One region of the Streptomyces sp. NPDC058773 genome, then DNA from elsewhere that is predicted to be linked to it. Evidence: predicted binding sites of a transcription regulator. Region 1 holds the regulator's gene; the other holds the start of a gene.

The links. The regulator HrcA, encoded in region 1, represses chaperone genes, less so after heat shock. The targets are predictions, from matches to a motif close to TTNGCACTCNGNNNNNCNGAGTGCNAA.
Region 2: groES (co-chaperone GroES) is a predicted target of HrcA. The motif match lies at 4,088-4,114, and genes of this name have one in related genera.

Annotation. Positions count from the first base shown of each region.
Region 1 is NZ_JBHYPE010000013.1:3,616-10,778, reverse strand. Features, by position in the region: gene ACFW5B_RS14135 (nitronate monooxygenase) at 1-677, opposite strand, end outside; gene dnaJ (molecular chaperone DnaJ) at 774-1,910, opposite strand; gene hrcA (heat-inducible transcriptional repressor HrcA) at 1,911-2,927, opposite strand; gene ACFW5B_RS14120 (MBL fold metallo-hydrolase) at 3,122-3,856, shown strand; gene ACFW5B_RS14115 (DUF3097 domain-containing protein) at 3,888-4,721, shown strand; gene hemW (radical SAM family heme chaperone HemW) at 4,782-6,014, opposite strand; gene ACFW5B_RS14105 (SpoIIE family protein phosphatase) at 6,067-7,163, opposite strand, start outside.
Region 2 is NZ_JBHYPE010000005.1:22,391-29,553, forward strand. Features, by position in the region: gene ACFW5B_RS06180 (SDR family NAD(P)-dependent oxidoreductase) at 1-391, shown strand, start outside; gene ACFW5B_RS06185 (hydroxyacid dehydrogenase) at 639-1,697, shown strand; gene groL (chaperonin GroEL) at 1,872-3,497, opposite strand; gene groES (co-chaperone GroES) at 3,633-3,941, opposite strand; gene ACFW5B_RS06200 (FtsW/RodA/SpoVE family cell cycle protein) at 4,470-5,822, shown strand; gene ACFW5B_RS06205 (methyltransferase domain-containing protein) at 6,130-7,163, shown strand, end outside.

The DNA.
Region 1 (7,163 bases):
GCGATCTGCGCACCGCGCATCAGCCCGCCCGCGGCGATCAGCGGGATCTGTACGGCCTCCCGGATCTGGCCGAGCGCCGCCAGCAGCCCCAGCCCGGCCCCGGTCCCGTCCGCGTGCGGATCGTCCCGGTGGGTGCCCTGGTGGCCGCCGGCCTCAACACCCTGCACACACACCGCGTCCGCGCCCGACCACTGCGCGGCCTGCGCCTCGGCGGCGGTGGTGACCGTGACGACGGTGTACGTACCGACCTTGGCGAACGCGTCGAGGACGGCGCGCGAGGGGCAGCCGAAGGTGAAGGACACCACCGGCACCGGGTCCTCGCGCAGTATCGCGAGCTTGGCCTCGTAGCCGTCGTCGATCGGCCCGTCGGTGTCGCCGAGATCGGTCTCGTACCAGGTGACCTCGCCGGCCAGCTGCTCGCGGTAGACCTCGACGACGGAGGCGTCGGACAGCGAGGGCTGCGGCATGAAGAGGTTGACGCCGAAGGGGCGGTCGGTCAGCGACCGCAGCTGTTTGATCTCCTGGTACATCCCGTCGGCGGTTTTGTAGCCGGCGGCGAGGAAGCCGAGACCGCCGGCGCCGCAGACGGCAGCGGCCAGCTCGGGTCCGGAGCCGCCTCCCGCCATCGGGGCCTGCACGATCGGGTAGCGGCAGAGATCGGTCAGCGCGGTGGGCATGAGCACATCGTGTCACGCCCACCGCTGCGCCCCGAACCGGGGCGACGGCTTCCGCGCAGGCCCGGGGCGGTTTCGCGGACCCCGGGCGGACCTGGGCTAGCGCCCGTTGAACGCATCCTTCAGACGCGAGAACAACCCCTGCTGGCCGGGCTGGAACTGCCCCGTGGGCCGCTCCTCCCCGCGCAGCTTGGCCAGCCGCCGCAGCGCCTCCTCCTGCTCGGGGTCGAGCTTGGTGGGCGTCTGCACCTCGACATGGACGATGAGGTCGCCCCGGCCGCCGCCGCGCAGATGGGTCACCCCGCGCTGGTGCAGCGGGATCGACTGGCCGGACTGGGTACCGGGCCGCACGTCGATCTCCTCCACCCCGTCCAGCGTCTCCAGCGGACACTTGGTGCCCAGCGCCGCCGCCGTCATCGGGATGGTGACCGTGCAGTGCAGATCGTCGCCGCGCCGCTGGAAGACCGGGTGCGGCAGCTCGTGGATCTCCACGTAGAGGTCACCGGCGGGGCCGCCGCCGGGGCCGACCTCGCCCTCGCCCGCGAGCTGGATGCGGGTGCCGTTGTCGACACCTGCGGGGATCTTGACGGTCAGGGTGCGGCGGGAGCGGATGCGTCCGTCGCCCGCGCACTCGTGGCACGGTGTCGGGACGACCGTGCCGAAGCCCTGGCACTGGGGGCACGGCCGTGAGGTCATGACCTGGCCGAGGAACGAACGGGTGACCTGCGAGACCTCACCGCGGCCGCGGCACATGTCACAGGTCTGCGCCGAGGTGCCCGGCGCCGCGCCCTCGCCGCTGCATGTCGTGCAGACGACGGCGGTGTCGACCTGGATGTCCTTGGTCGTGCCGAAGGCCGCTTCGGTCAGCTCGACATCGAGCCGGATCATGGCGTCCTGGCCGCGGCGGGTGCGCGAGCGCGGTCCGCGCTGCGACGCGGTGCCGAAGAACGCGTCCATGATGTCGGAGAAGTTGCCGAAGCCGGCACCGAAGCCGCCCGCGCCCTGGCCGCCGCCCGCCTGCGAGAGCGGGTCCCCGCCGAGGTCGTAGACCTGCTTCTTCTGCGGATCCGACAGGACCTCGTAAGCGGCGTTGATCTCCTTGAACCGCTCCTGGGTCTTCGGGTCGGGGTTCACGTCCGGGTGCAGCTCACGCGCCAGCCGACGGAAGGCCTTCTTGATCTGGTCCTGCGAGGCGTCGCGTCCGATGCCGAGGACCGAGTAGTAATCCGTGGCCACTTACGACTCCGCGAGGATTTGTCCGACGTAACGTGCCACTGCGCGTACCGCTCCCATCGTTCCGGGGTAGTCCATGCGGGTCGGTCCGACCACGCCGAGTTTGGCGACTGCCTCGTCGCCCGAACCGTAGCCGACCGTGACGACCGATGTGGACGCCAGGCCTTCATGGGCATTCTCATGCCCGATTCGTACGGTCATGCCCGAGTCCTTGGCCTCCCCGAGCAGCTTGAGCATCACCACATGCTCCTCAAGGGCCTCCAGCACCGGCCGGATGGTCAGCGGGAAATCGTGTCCGAAGCGCGTGAGATTGGCGGTGCCGCCGATCATCAGCCGCTCTTCGGTCTCCTCCACCAGAGTTTCCAGCAACACCGAGAGCACTGTCGAGACCGTGCCCCGGTCGTCCTGCTCGAAGGACTCCGGGAGATCCTGCACCAACTGCGGCACATCCGCGAACCGGCGCCCCACGACCCGGCTGTTGAGCCGGGCCCGCAGGTCCGCCAGGGAGGTCTCGCCGAACGGCACCTGGCAGTCGATCAGTCGCTGCTCGACCCGCCCGGTGTCCGTGATCAGCACCAGCATCAGCCGGGCCGGGGCCAGCGCCAGCAGCTCGACGTGCCGGACCGTGGACCGGGTCAGGGACGGGTACTGCACGACCGCGACCTGCCGGGTCAGCTGCGCCAGCAGCCGCACCGTGCGGCCCACCACGTCGTCGAGGTCGACGGCGCCGTCCAGGAAGTTCTGGATCGCGCGCCGCTCCGGACTGGACAGCGGCTTCACACCGGCCAGCTTGTCGACGAACAGGCGGTAGCCCTTGTCGGTGGGGATGCGCCCGGCGCTGGTGTGCGGCTGGGCGATGAAGCCCTCGTCCTCCAGGACCGCCATGTCGTTGCGGACCGTGGCCGGGGAGACGCCGAGCCGATGGCGTTCGGTGAGGGCCTTGGAGCCGACCGGCTCCTCCGTCCCGACATAGTCCTGGACGATGGCGCGCAGCACTTCGAGCCTGCGTTCACTGAGCATCCCGCGCACCTCCAGTCCGGCCGTCCGCCGTCTCGACTCTCCTGGCACTCACACGGGCCGAGTGCCAGACCTTGAGCCAGTGTACGGCCGAGTAGCACGGACCCGGCAAGGGCTGCCGTACACAGCACCCGCCCGATGACCGTGTTCGGGCGATCTGTCGGGCAACGCTATCGCGATGGCGCTAGCGTCTCGGTATGCACACTTCTTGGGAAGAGGCCGGCTGGGAACAGCTCGGTGACGGTGTCGCCAGACGCCGGATGCCGGGCTGGGACGAGACCATCGGCGTGATCGCGGGGACCACCGGCGTCATGATCGTCGACACCGGCGCGACCCTGCGCGACGGCGCGGACCTCCGGCGTGCGATCCGCGGCGTGCTCGGCCGGAACGTGACGCATGTCGCGCTCACCCACCCGCATTTCGATCATGTCCTGGGCACGGCCGCCTTCGCGGGCGTCCAGGTCTTCGGCGCGGCCGGACTGGGCGAGCTGCTGCGCCGCGGCAAGGACGAACTGCGGCACGACGCGATGCGGCACGGCGTCGGCCGGGACGCCGCCGCCGAGGCCGCCGATCTGCTGGTCGCCCCGCACCATCACGTGCACGACCAGCTGACCGTGGAACTCGGCGACCGGCCGGTGCTGCTCGCCAATGTCGGCCCCGGTCACACCGCCCACGACCTGGCGGTCCTGGTCCCGGGCCGGGGCGGCTTCCCCGAGATCGTCTTCTGCGGCGACCTGGTCGAGGAGTCCGGCGAGCCGCAGGCCGGCCCGGACGCGCTGCCGCTGCGCTGGCCCGGCGCGCTGGACCGGCTGCTGGCCCTCGGCGGTGAGGACGCGCGGTATGTGCCCGGCCACGGCGCCGTGGTGGACGCCCGCTTCGTCCGCGCCCAACGGGACGCCCTCGCCGCCCGTTTCGGCGTCGCCCCCTCCTGACCCCGCCCGCCGACCTCACGAGACAGGCCCCATGCAGAGCAAGCGCTACAGCCCCGACCTCACCCCACCGTGGAAGAAGCAGCGCCCCGCGCCCGAGGTGCCCGCCGAGCCCGATCTGGTCGTCGAGGAGGTCACCTCGGGCTTCTGCGGCGCGGTGATCCGCTGCGAGAAGACGGCGCAGGGCCCGACGGTCACCCTGGAGGACCGCTTCGGCAAGCACCGCGTCTTTCCCATGGAGCCGCGCGGCTTCCTCCTGGAGGGCAAGGTGGTCACGCTCGTACGCCCCCAGGGCGCGCCGGCGCCGAGCGGCCCCGCCCGCACGGCATCGGGCTCCCTGGCCGTGCCCGGCGCCCGCGCCCGGGTCGCCCGCGCCGGGCGCATCTATGTGGAGGGCCGGCACGACGCCGAGCTGGTGGAGCGGGTGTGGGGCGACGACCTGCGCATCGAGGGCGTCGTCGTGGAGTACCTGGAGGGCATCGACGACCTGCCCGCGATCGTCCGGAGCTTCTCCCCCGGCCCGGACGCCCGGCTCGGCGTCCTCGTCGACCATCTCGTGCCCGGCTCGAAGGAGTCCCGCATCGCGGCCGGGGTGACCGGCGACCATGCGCTGGTGGTGGGCCACCCGTACATCGACATCTGGGAGGCGGTGAAGCCGTCCTCGGTCGGCATCCCCGCGTGGCCGTCCGTCCCGCACGGCCAGGACTGGAAGACGGGCGTGTGCCGGTCCCTGGGCTGGCCGGAAAACACCGGAGCCGCCTGGCAGCGCATCCTCTCCTGCGTGCGCTCCTACAAGGACCTGGAGCCGGCGCTGCTGGGGAGGGTGGAGGAGCTGATCGACTTCGTCACGGGCGGCGGTGCGGCCTGACGTCGGGGAGGGTGCCGAATTCCGTTCGCATCGGTTCACTCGTTCAAGGGCAGCGCGCTCTCAGTCCACCAGATCCCGCACCACCGCATCCGCCAGCAGCCGCCCCCGCAGCGTCAGCACCGCCCGACCGGCCTCGTACGGACCCGGCTCCAGCAGGCCGTCCGCCAGCGCCCGCGCCGCCGCCCGTGCCCCCGCCGGGGCCAGGATCTCCAGCGGGCAGCCGTCCGCCAGCCGCAGTTCCAGGAGGATGCGTTCGACGCGGCGGTCCTCGGCGGAGAGGAGTTCGCGGCCGGCGCCCGGGGAGCGGCCCTCGCTGAGGGCCTGGGCATAGGCGCCGGGGTGCTTGACGTTCCACCAGCGGACGCCGCCGACGTGGCTGTGTGCGCCGGGGCCGGCGCCCCACCAGTCGGCGCCGGTCCAGTAGAGCTCGTTGTGGCGGCAGCGGGCGGCGTCGGTGGTGGCCCAGTTGGAGACCTCGTACCAGGTGAAACCGGCCGCGGTGAGGCGCTCGTCGGCGATGAGGTAGCGGTCGGCGTGGACGTCGTCGTCGGTCATCGGGACCTCGCCGCGGCGGATGCGGCGGGCCAGCTGGGTGCCCTCCTCGACGATCAGGGCGTAAGCGGAGACATGGTCGGGGCCGGCGCCGAGCGCGGCGTCGAGGGAGGCGCGCCAGTCGTCGTCGGTCTCGCCCGGGGTGCCGTAGATCAGGTCGAGGTTGACGTGCTCGAACCCGGCGGCGCGGGCCTCGGCGACACAGGCCTCGGGGCGGCCGGGGGTGTGCGTACGGTCGAGGACCTTCAGGACGTGCTGCCGGGCGCTCTGCATGCCGAAGGAGACCCGGTTGAAGCCGCCCGCGCGCAGCTCGCCGAGGTAGCGGGGGTCGACGGACTCCGGGTTGGCCTCGGTGGTGATCTCCGCGCCGGGCGCGAGGCCGAATTCCTCGCGGATCGCGGCCAGCATCCGGCCGAGGTCCGCGGCGGGCAGCAGGGTCGGGGTGCCGCCGCCGACGAAGACCGTCTCGACCGGGCGCGGGTCGTCGCCGAGCACCTTGCGGGCCAGCCGGATCTCGTCCACGACGGTGTCGGCGTAGTTGTCCCGGGAGGCCAGGGCGCCGCCGGAGCCGCGCAGCTCGCTCGCGGTGTAGGTGTTGAAGTCGCAGTAGCCGCAGCGGGTGGCGCAGTACGGCACGTGCAGATAGAAGCCGAGCGGCCGCCCGGCGGACCCGGCCGTCGTATGACCGGGCAGCGCCCCGTCCTCGGGCATCGGCTCACCATCAGGCAGTGCGGAAGGCATGGGAACCATTGTCCGTCATGGCGGGGCGTTGCCCGTCCGGTGCCGGTGTGCCTCAGGACACCCCGGGTCCGGACGCCTGGAGGACCAGCAGAGCCAGGTCGTCATCGGGCGGGGTGGGGCCGAAGGCGTGGACGGTGCGACGGATGTGGTCGGCGAGGGCGGAGGCGCCCAGCCCGGCTCCCGCGGCGAGGGCGGTGGCCAGGCCGTCCTCGTCGTCGAAGAGCCGCCGCCCCGAGCGCCGCTCGGTCACCCCGTCGGTGACGCACAGCAGCGTCTCCCCCGGGCAGAGGTCAAACGATTCGCTTACGTACGACGCGTCCTCGACCACGCCCAGCAGCATCTGCGGCGCCGCGACGACCCGGACCGCGCCGTCCGTGCCGAGCACCAGCGGCAGCGGGTGGCCGGCGCTGGCGAGGGTGCAGCGGGCCCCGCTCCGGCCGCCGGGGTAGGGGACGATCTCGCCGTAGAGCAGGGACAGGAAGCGGGCCTGTTCGCCCTCCTCGCGGATCTCGACCGGTGCCTCCGCCCCGGCGCCGGCCGCGGCCACCGCCGCTGCGACCGCCGCGACGGAGTCCGCGGCCTCCCGGGCCATGGTCTTGTTGAGCCGGTCGAGCACCGCCGCGACACCGAAGCCGTCACGGGCCAGCAGCCGGAGCACCGGCCGGGCCAGCCCGGTCACCGCGGCCGCCTCGGGCCCGCTGCCGCAGACATCACCGAGCGCGAAGCACCAGCGGCCGTCCCCGGCGTCGAAGAGGTCCCAGAAGTCGCCGCCCGCCCAGGCGCCCTCACGCGGCTCGTAGACCACCGCGGACTCCACCCCGGGTACCTGCGCCCGTCCCCGGGGCAGCAGCCGGCGCTGGAGGACCTGGCTGATGCGCTCCTGGCGGCTGTAGGCGCGGGCGGTGGCGACCGCGCGGGCGACCCGGCGGCACAGGTCCTCGAGCAGCCCGACCGCCTCGTCGGGGAAGTGCGGCAGACCGCCCCGGCCGAGCAGCAGGGTGCCGAGCCGCCGGTTTCCGGCGACCAGCGGGCAGGCCAGCGCGGCGCCGCCGGGGCCGTACCCGCCCGGTTCGTACGGCCAGGGCCAGGGCACGGCCGCCGGGGCGCCGCCGGACGGGCCGGAGCCGGGGAGTTCCGGCGGCTGCTTCT
Region 2 (7,163 bases), on a different contig from region 1:
GCGCCGGGGCGCGGTGGTCAATGTGGCCTCGGTGGCGGCGTTCGTCCCGCGGGGCACATACGGCGCGAGCAAGGCGTGGGTCGTGCAGTTCACCCAGGGCGCGGCGCGCGATCTGGCGGGGAGCGGCGTGCGGTTGATGGCGCTGTGCCCGGGGTTCGTACGGACCGAGTTCCACCAGCGCGCCGGAATGGGCACGGACAACATCCCCGGGTGGATGTGGCTGGACGCGGACAAGCTGGTGGACGCCGCGATGAAGGACCTGACGCGGGGCAAGTCGCTGTCCGTTCCCGACCCGCGGTACAAGGCGCTCATGGGCGCCGTGAAGCTGACGCCCCGCGGGGTGCTGGGCGGTGTGACGTCCCGTACCGGCCGTAAATACGGGCCACGCTGACGCCGGGTCACCCGCCCCGTTGCCGGGGGCGGGCCCGTGGTGGTGCCATGGCCGTGGTGACGCGAGAGCCGTGACGGTGTGCTCACCGGGGCGGGCCGATGGGGTGCGGGGACGGGCGACGCACCCCACGGGCCGTCCCGGCGCACGCACGGGACGCGCCACCACGGCACGGGACGCACCACAACGGGCAACCCTGCCGGCCGGCGGGCGCCGGGCCGGCAACCGCGAAGGAGGGCCGTTCCGCATCATGCACCCCACCTCTGGCAGTCCCCCGGGGCCCGCGGACCCGCCGCCGGTCCGGCCCGCCCTGTTGCTGGCGATGGGGCCGGGCATCGCGGACCGGCTCCTCGGCGCCCGCCACCGCACCCGCCTCGTGGCCCTCGCCCGTACCGATCCGCACCTCGTCGCCCACGACCTGGCCGACCCCGCCCCCGGGATCGCCGCCGCCCTCGCCGGGGCCGAGGTGCTGCTCACCTGCTGGGGCGCCCCGCCGCTCACCGAGCGGGTACTGGCCGCCGCCCCCCGGCTGCGGGCCGTCGTTCACGCCGCCGGATCGGTCAAGCACCACCTCACCGACGCCTGCTGGGACCGCGGGATCGCCGTCACCTCGGCCGCCGGCGCCAACGCCCTCCCGGTCGCCGAATTCACCCTCGCCGCGATCCTCTTCGCCAACAAGCGCGTGCTGCACGCCGCCCACCGCTACCGCGGCCTGCGCGCGCCCCACGACTGGCCGGCCGAACTCGACGGTGCCGGCAACTACCGCCGCACCGTCGGCGTCATCGGCGCCTCCCGCACCGGCCGCCGCGTCATCGAGCTGCTGCACCCGTTCGACCTGCGGGTCCTGCTGTACGACCCGTACGTGGACCGCGCCGAGGCGACCCGGCTCGGCGCGGTCCCGGTGCCGCTCGACGCCCTCTGCGCCGACAGCGACCTCGTCACCGTGCACGCCCCGCAGCTGCCCGCCACCCGCCATCTGCTCGACGCCCGGCGGCTGGCGCTGATGCCCGACGGCGCGACCCTGATCAACACCGCCCGCGGCTCGCTGGTCGACCCGGCGGCGCTGCTCCCCGAGCTGGTCACCGGCCGGCTGCACGCCGTCCTCGACGTCACCGAGCCCGAACTCCCGCCGCCCGGCTCGCCGTTGTACGACCTGCCGAACGTGCTGCTGACCCCGCATGTGGCGGGCTCGCTGGGCACCGAGCTGCACCGCCTGGCCGACCACGCCCTGGACGAACTCGAACGCTACGGCCGGGGCCGCCCGTTCCGCTCCCCCGTACGCCGCGAGGAGCTGCACCACTCGGCGTGAACCGCGCCCCGGCAGCGGCGAGTCCGGCGCCGGTACGGGTGTGCCGCACTCCCGCGCCCGGCAGGAAAAGCCGGAGACCCGGCCCCCGCCGAAGCGGGACCCGGGTCTCAGGTGCAGCGGGCCGACGCGGTGCGCCGGCGGAGACGACGGACCGGGTCCGTCGCGCGGCTCGCGTCAGTGCGCGTGGCCGTGGCCGTGACCGGCCTCGGCCGCGTCCTCCTCAGCGGGCTTCTCGACGACCAGGGTCTCGGTCGTGAGCAGCAGCGAGGCGATCGACGCGGCGTTCTCCAGGGCGGAACGGGTGACCTTGACCGGGTCGATGACGCCGGCCTTGACCAGGTCGCCGTACTCGCCGGTGGCGGCGTTGAAGCCGTTGCCCTTGTCCTGCTCGGCGACCTTGGCGGTGATGACGTAGCCCTCCAGGCCCGCGTTCTCCGCGATCCAGCGCAGCGGCTCGACGACGGCGCGGCGGACGACGGCGACACCGGTGGCCTCGTCGCCCTCCTTGCCGAGGGAGCCCTCCAGCACCTTGCCGGCGTGCACCAGCGCGGAGCCACCACCGGAGACGATGCCCTCCTCGACCGCGGCGCGGGTCGCGGAGATGGCGTCCTCCAGACGGTGCTTCTTCTCCTTGAGCTCGACCTCGGTGGCCGCACCCACGCGGATGACGCAAACGCCACCGGCGAGCTTGGCGAGGCGCTCCTGGAGCTTCTCGCGGTCCCAGTCCGAGTCGGTGGTCTCGATCTCGGCCTTGATCTGGGCCACGCGGCCGGTGACGTCCTCGGCCTTGCCGCCACCGTCGACGATGGTGGTGTCGTCCTTGGTGACGGTCACCCGGCGGGCGGTGCCGAGCACGTCCAGACCGGCCTGGTCGAGCTTGAGGCCGACCTCCTCGGCGATGACGGTGGCACCGGTGAGGGTGGCCATGTCGCCGAGCATCGCCTTGCGGCGGTCACCGAAGCCGGGGGCCTTGACGGCCACGGCGTTGAAGGTGCCACGGATCTTGTTGACGACCAGGGTCGACAGGGCCTCGCCCTCGACGTCCTCGGCGATGATCAGCAGCGGCTTGGAGGCACCGGCCTGGATGACCTTCTCCAGCAGCGGCAGCAGGTCCTGGATCGAGGAGATCTTGCCCTGGTGGATCAGGATGTACGGGTCCTCGAGGACGGCCTCCATACGCTCCTGGTCGGTGACCATGTACGGCGAGAGGTAGCCCTTGTCGAAGGCCATGCCCTCGGTGAAGTCCAGCTCCAGGCCGAAGGTGTTGGACTCCTCGACGGTGATGACGCCGTCCTTGCCGACCTTGTCCATCGCCTCGGCGATCAGCTCGCCGACCTGCTTGTCCTGCGCGGACAGGCCGGCCACGGCGGCGATGTCGGACTTGTCGTCGATCGGGCGGGCGGTCGCCAGCAGCTCGTCGGACACGGCCTTGACCGCGGCGTCGATGCCCTTCTTCAGGGCGGCCGGGGAGGCGCCGGCGGCGACGTTGCGCAGACCCTCGCGGACCAGCGCCTGGGCCAGCACGGTGGCGGTGGTGGTGCCGTCACCCGCGATGTCGTTGGTCTTGGTCGCCACCTCCTTGACGAGCTGGGCGCCGAGGTTCTCGTACGGGTCGTCGACCTCGACCTCACGGGCGATGGTGACACCGTCGTTGGTGATCGTCGGCGCGCCGAACTTCTTGTCGATGACGACGTTGCGGCCCTTGGGACCGATGGTCACCTTGACGGTGTCGGCAAGCTTGTTGACGCCGCGCTCAAGGGCGCGACGGGCGTCCTCGTCGAACTTCAGGATCTTCGCCATGGGTTGCTTCAAGTCCTCTCAATGCGATCCTCGGCCACGACGTGGGGACCGCTGTCGCTCAAACGAACTGCGCCCCTGCCCCGGGTTGTTTAGACGCGGGAACCAGGGGCGCAGATCACGGCAAAACTGGGTGACTTACTTCTCGACGATCGCGAGCACGTCGCGGGCCGAGAGAACGAGGTAGTCCTCGTTGTTGTACTTCACCTCGGTGCCGCCGTACTTGCTGTAGAGCACGACGTCGCCGACCTTCACGTCGAGCTCGACGCGCTTGCCGTCCTCGACCCGGCCCGGGCCCACGGCCAGGACGACGCCCTCCTGGGGCTTCTCCTTGGCGGTGTCCGGAATGACCAGGCCGGAGGCCGTGGTCTGCTCGGCGTCGAGCGGCTGGACCACGATGCGGTCCTCAAGCGGCTTGATGGCAACCTTGGAGCTGGTGGTCGTCACGATCCGACCTCCCCCTTCGGAGATCTCACGGGGTTAACTGTCTGAGGTGGCGACCAGGTGGATCCGTCGTCGCGGGTGCCGGACCTGCCCGTCGCTGTGTCTGGCACTCCCCACTGGAGAGTGCCAACGCTGAGACTATGACGCGGTTAGCACTCGGTCAAGCGGAGTGCCAGCGCGGCGGGTGGCTTCCCCCGACACCGGCCGACCGGCCGCGGGGAAGCGCGGTTCCCCGGCCGCCCGGATTCGGCGATCATGGTCATTCACAGCGGGGGCGGGGCGGGTCATGAGACGGGGCGGGTTACGAGACAGCCGTGAGGCGGCTTCCCGTCATATCGGACACACCTCCCCCTGCCCTCGCAACCAGGCCACCGGCTGCCACGTCTACCTCCCCGACTGCCGGGTCGACGAACCGGGCCCGCGCCCGACCGGCCGGCGGCCCCGACCACCGATGGCGGAGGAAAACCCGTGCGTGCACCGATCAGAGTTCCCCGGCGGGCCAGGGTGCCGGAGAGCGATGTCGAACGCACCATGACCTTCGAGGCGCTGGCCCAGGCACCGGACCGGCGCAGGACCGAGGCCTGGCTGCTCGCCCTCGTCGCGCTGATCTCGGTCTTCGGCTACGCCTACACCGGCCTGTCGATGGAGGGCCGGCTGACCCTCGGACTGGCCGGCTTCGCCGCCGGCATGGTCCTCATGGCGCTGGTCCCGCACCTGGTCCTGCGCCGCTACGCGCCCCGCGCCGACCCGCTGATCCTGCCGCTGGCGAACCTGCTGACCGGCATCGGCCTGGTGCTGCTGCACCGCCTGGACCTCACCTACGCGCACACCTCACGACCGAAGATCGCCGCGGCGGCCAACGGCCAGCTGGTGTGGACCGCGATCGGGGTGGCGGTCTGCCTCGTCATCCTGCTGGTGCTGCGCGACCACCGCATCCTGCAGCGCTACATCTATCTGACGATGGTGATCGCGCTGGTGCTGCTGATGGCGCCGGCCTTCTTCGGTGCCGACATGTACGGCGCCAAGCGCTGGATCCTGCTGGGGCCGCTGTCGCTCCAGCCCGGCGAGTTCGTGAAGATCATGATCTCGGTGTTCTTCGCGGGCTATCTCACCGTCAACCGCGATGCGCTGGCGCTGGCCGGCCGCCGCGTCCTGGGCATGCAGCTGCCCCCCGGAAAGCAACTCGCCCCGATCTTCACGATCTGGGCGATCAGCCTGCTGGTGCTGATCTTCGAACGGGACCTGGGCACCTCGCTGATCTTCTTCGGGGTCTTCGTGGTCATGCTCTACACGGCCACCGACCGCACCAGTTGGGTGGTGTGCGGTCTGCTGATGGCCGTGGTGGGCGCGGCCGTCGTCGGCTCCCTCGAACCGCATGTCCACGGCCGGGTCACCGCCTGGCTGGACCCCATGCGGGCGTTCACGAAACAGGGCCAGGCGGAGCACATGTCCGACCAGCTCGCCCAGGCGCTGCTCAGCTTCGGCAGCGGCGGCATCACCGGCACCGGCCTGGGCCAGGGCCACCCCGAGCAGATCGGCTTCGCCGGCAACAGCGACTTCATCCTCACCACCGTCGGCGAGGAGTTGGGCCTGGCCGGGGTGATGGCCGTGATCATGCTGTACGTCCTGCTGGCCCAGCGCGGCCTGCGGGTCGGGCTGAGCGCCCGCGACCCCTTCAGCAAGCTGCTCGCCGCCGGGCTTTCCGGGGCGCTGCTGCTGCAGGTCTTCGTCGTCTCCGGCGGCGTGACGGGGCTGATCCCCCTCACGGGCAAGGCGCTCCCGTTCCTCGCCAAGGGAGGCTCCTCGCTGGTCGCGAACTGGGTCATGGTGGCGCTCTTGCTGCGCATCAGCGACCACGCGCAGCGGCGGCGTGAGCCGGTGTAGTTCTTCCCACGTTTTGTCATACCCGCCGTGGTTGTTGCGCGCCGTTTGTGGCCCGCTTCGCGGTGCCCCCGCCGTCTCGCTGCGCTCTGCCTCGGCCTGCGTTTTTGGCTTGCTCGCCGTTGCGCCTGCGGCGGGCCGGGTCCGGACACCCTGCCCCGGAGGCCCGTCACCGCACCCACAAACCACCTGGCCCGCCGCAGGCGCAACGGCGAGCAACAACCACGGCGGGCCGGCCGAAGACGTGGGAAGAAGGCAAGGGCGCAGCCCACGGCGGGCCGGCCGAAAACGCGGGAGGAGAATAAGCACCGTGAACGACCTCGACGCCTTCGCGACCCTCCTCACCCCGGAGGGGCAAGCCCTGCTGGAAACGTTGCGGGATCACGACCCGCAGGATGAGCTCGCGGCAGCGACCCGGCTGCGGCGGGAGCATCCCGCCGCACTCGTTTCCGCGGCGCTCGGGCAGGCTCGGCTCCGGCAGCGGGCGGTGGCGAAGTTCGGGGCGGACGCGGGGCGGATGTACTTCACGCCGAACGGGGTCGAGCAGTCCACCCGGACCGCGGTGGCCGCCCACCGCGCGGCCCGTCTCGCCGCGCTGGGCGTCCGTACGCTGGCCGATCTGTGCTGCGGGATCGGCGGTGACGCGCTCGCGCTGGCGCGGGCCGGTATCCGGGTACTGGCCGTCGACCGCGACCCGTTGGCGTGTGCGGCGGCACGGGCGAACGCCGAGGCGCTGGGGCTGGACGACCTGATCGAGGTGCGCTGTGCGGATGTGACGGAGGTGGACACCGCGGGGTATGACGCGGTGTTCGTCGATCCGGCGCGGCGGGGGAAGGCGCCGGCCAAGGGGGCGGCGCGCAGCGCCTCGGTGAGGGGCGGTGGCCGGGCGACGGGTGGGCGGATCTTCGATCCCGAGGCGTACTCGCCACCATTGTCGTGGGCCGTCGAGGCGGCCCGCCGGGCGCCGGTCGCGGCGTTGAAGATCGCGCCGGGGGTGCCGCACGAGGCGCTGCCGGAGGACGCCGAGACGGAGTGGATCTCGGACGGGGGCGATGTCAAGGAAGCCGTGGTGTGGTTCGGGGCCGGTGTGGGCGGCGGGTCCCGGCCGGTGCCGGGCGGGCGCCGGGCCACGCTGCTTCCCGGTGGGGAGTCGCTGCTCGGCGCCGCGCCACAGGCCCCGGTCGGGCCGGTCGGCGACTGGCTGTACGAGCCGGACGGCGCGGTGATCCGGGCCCATCTGGTCGCGGATGTCGCCCGGCAGGTGGAGGGGCGGCTGATCGATCCGACGATCGCCTACGTCACCGCGGACCGGCTGACGGAGACGCCGTACGCGACCGCCTATGC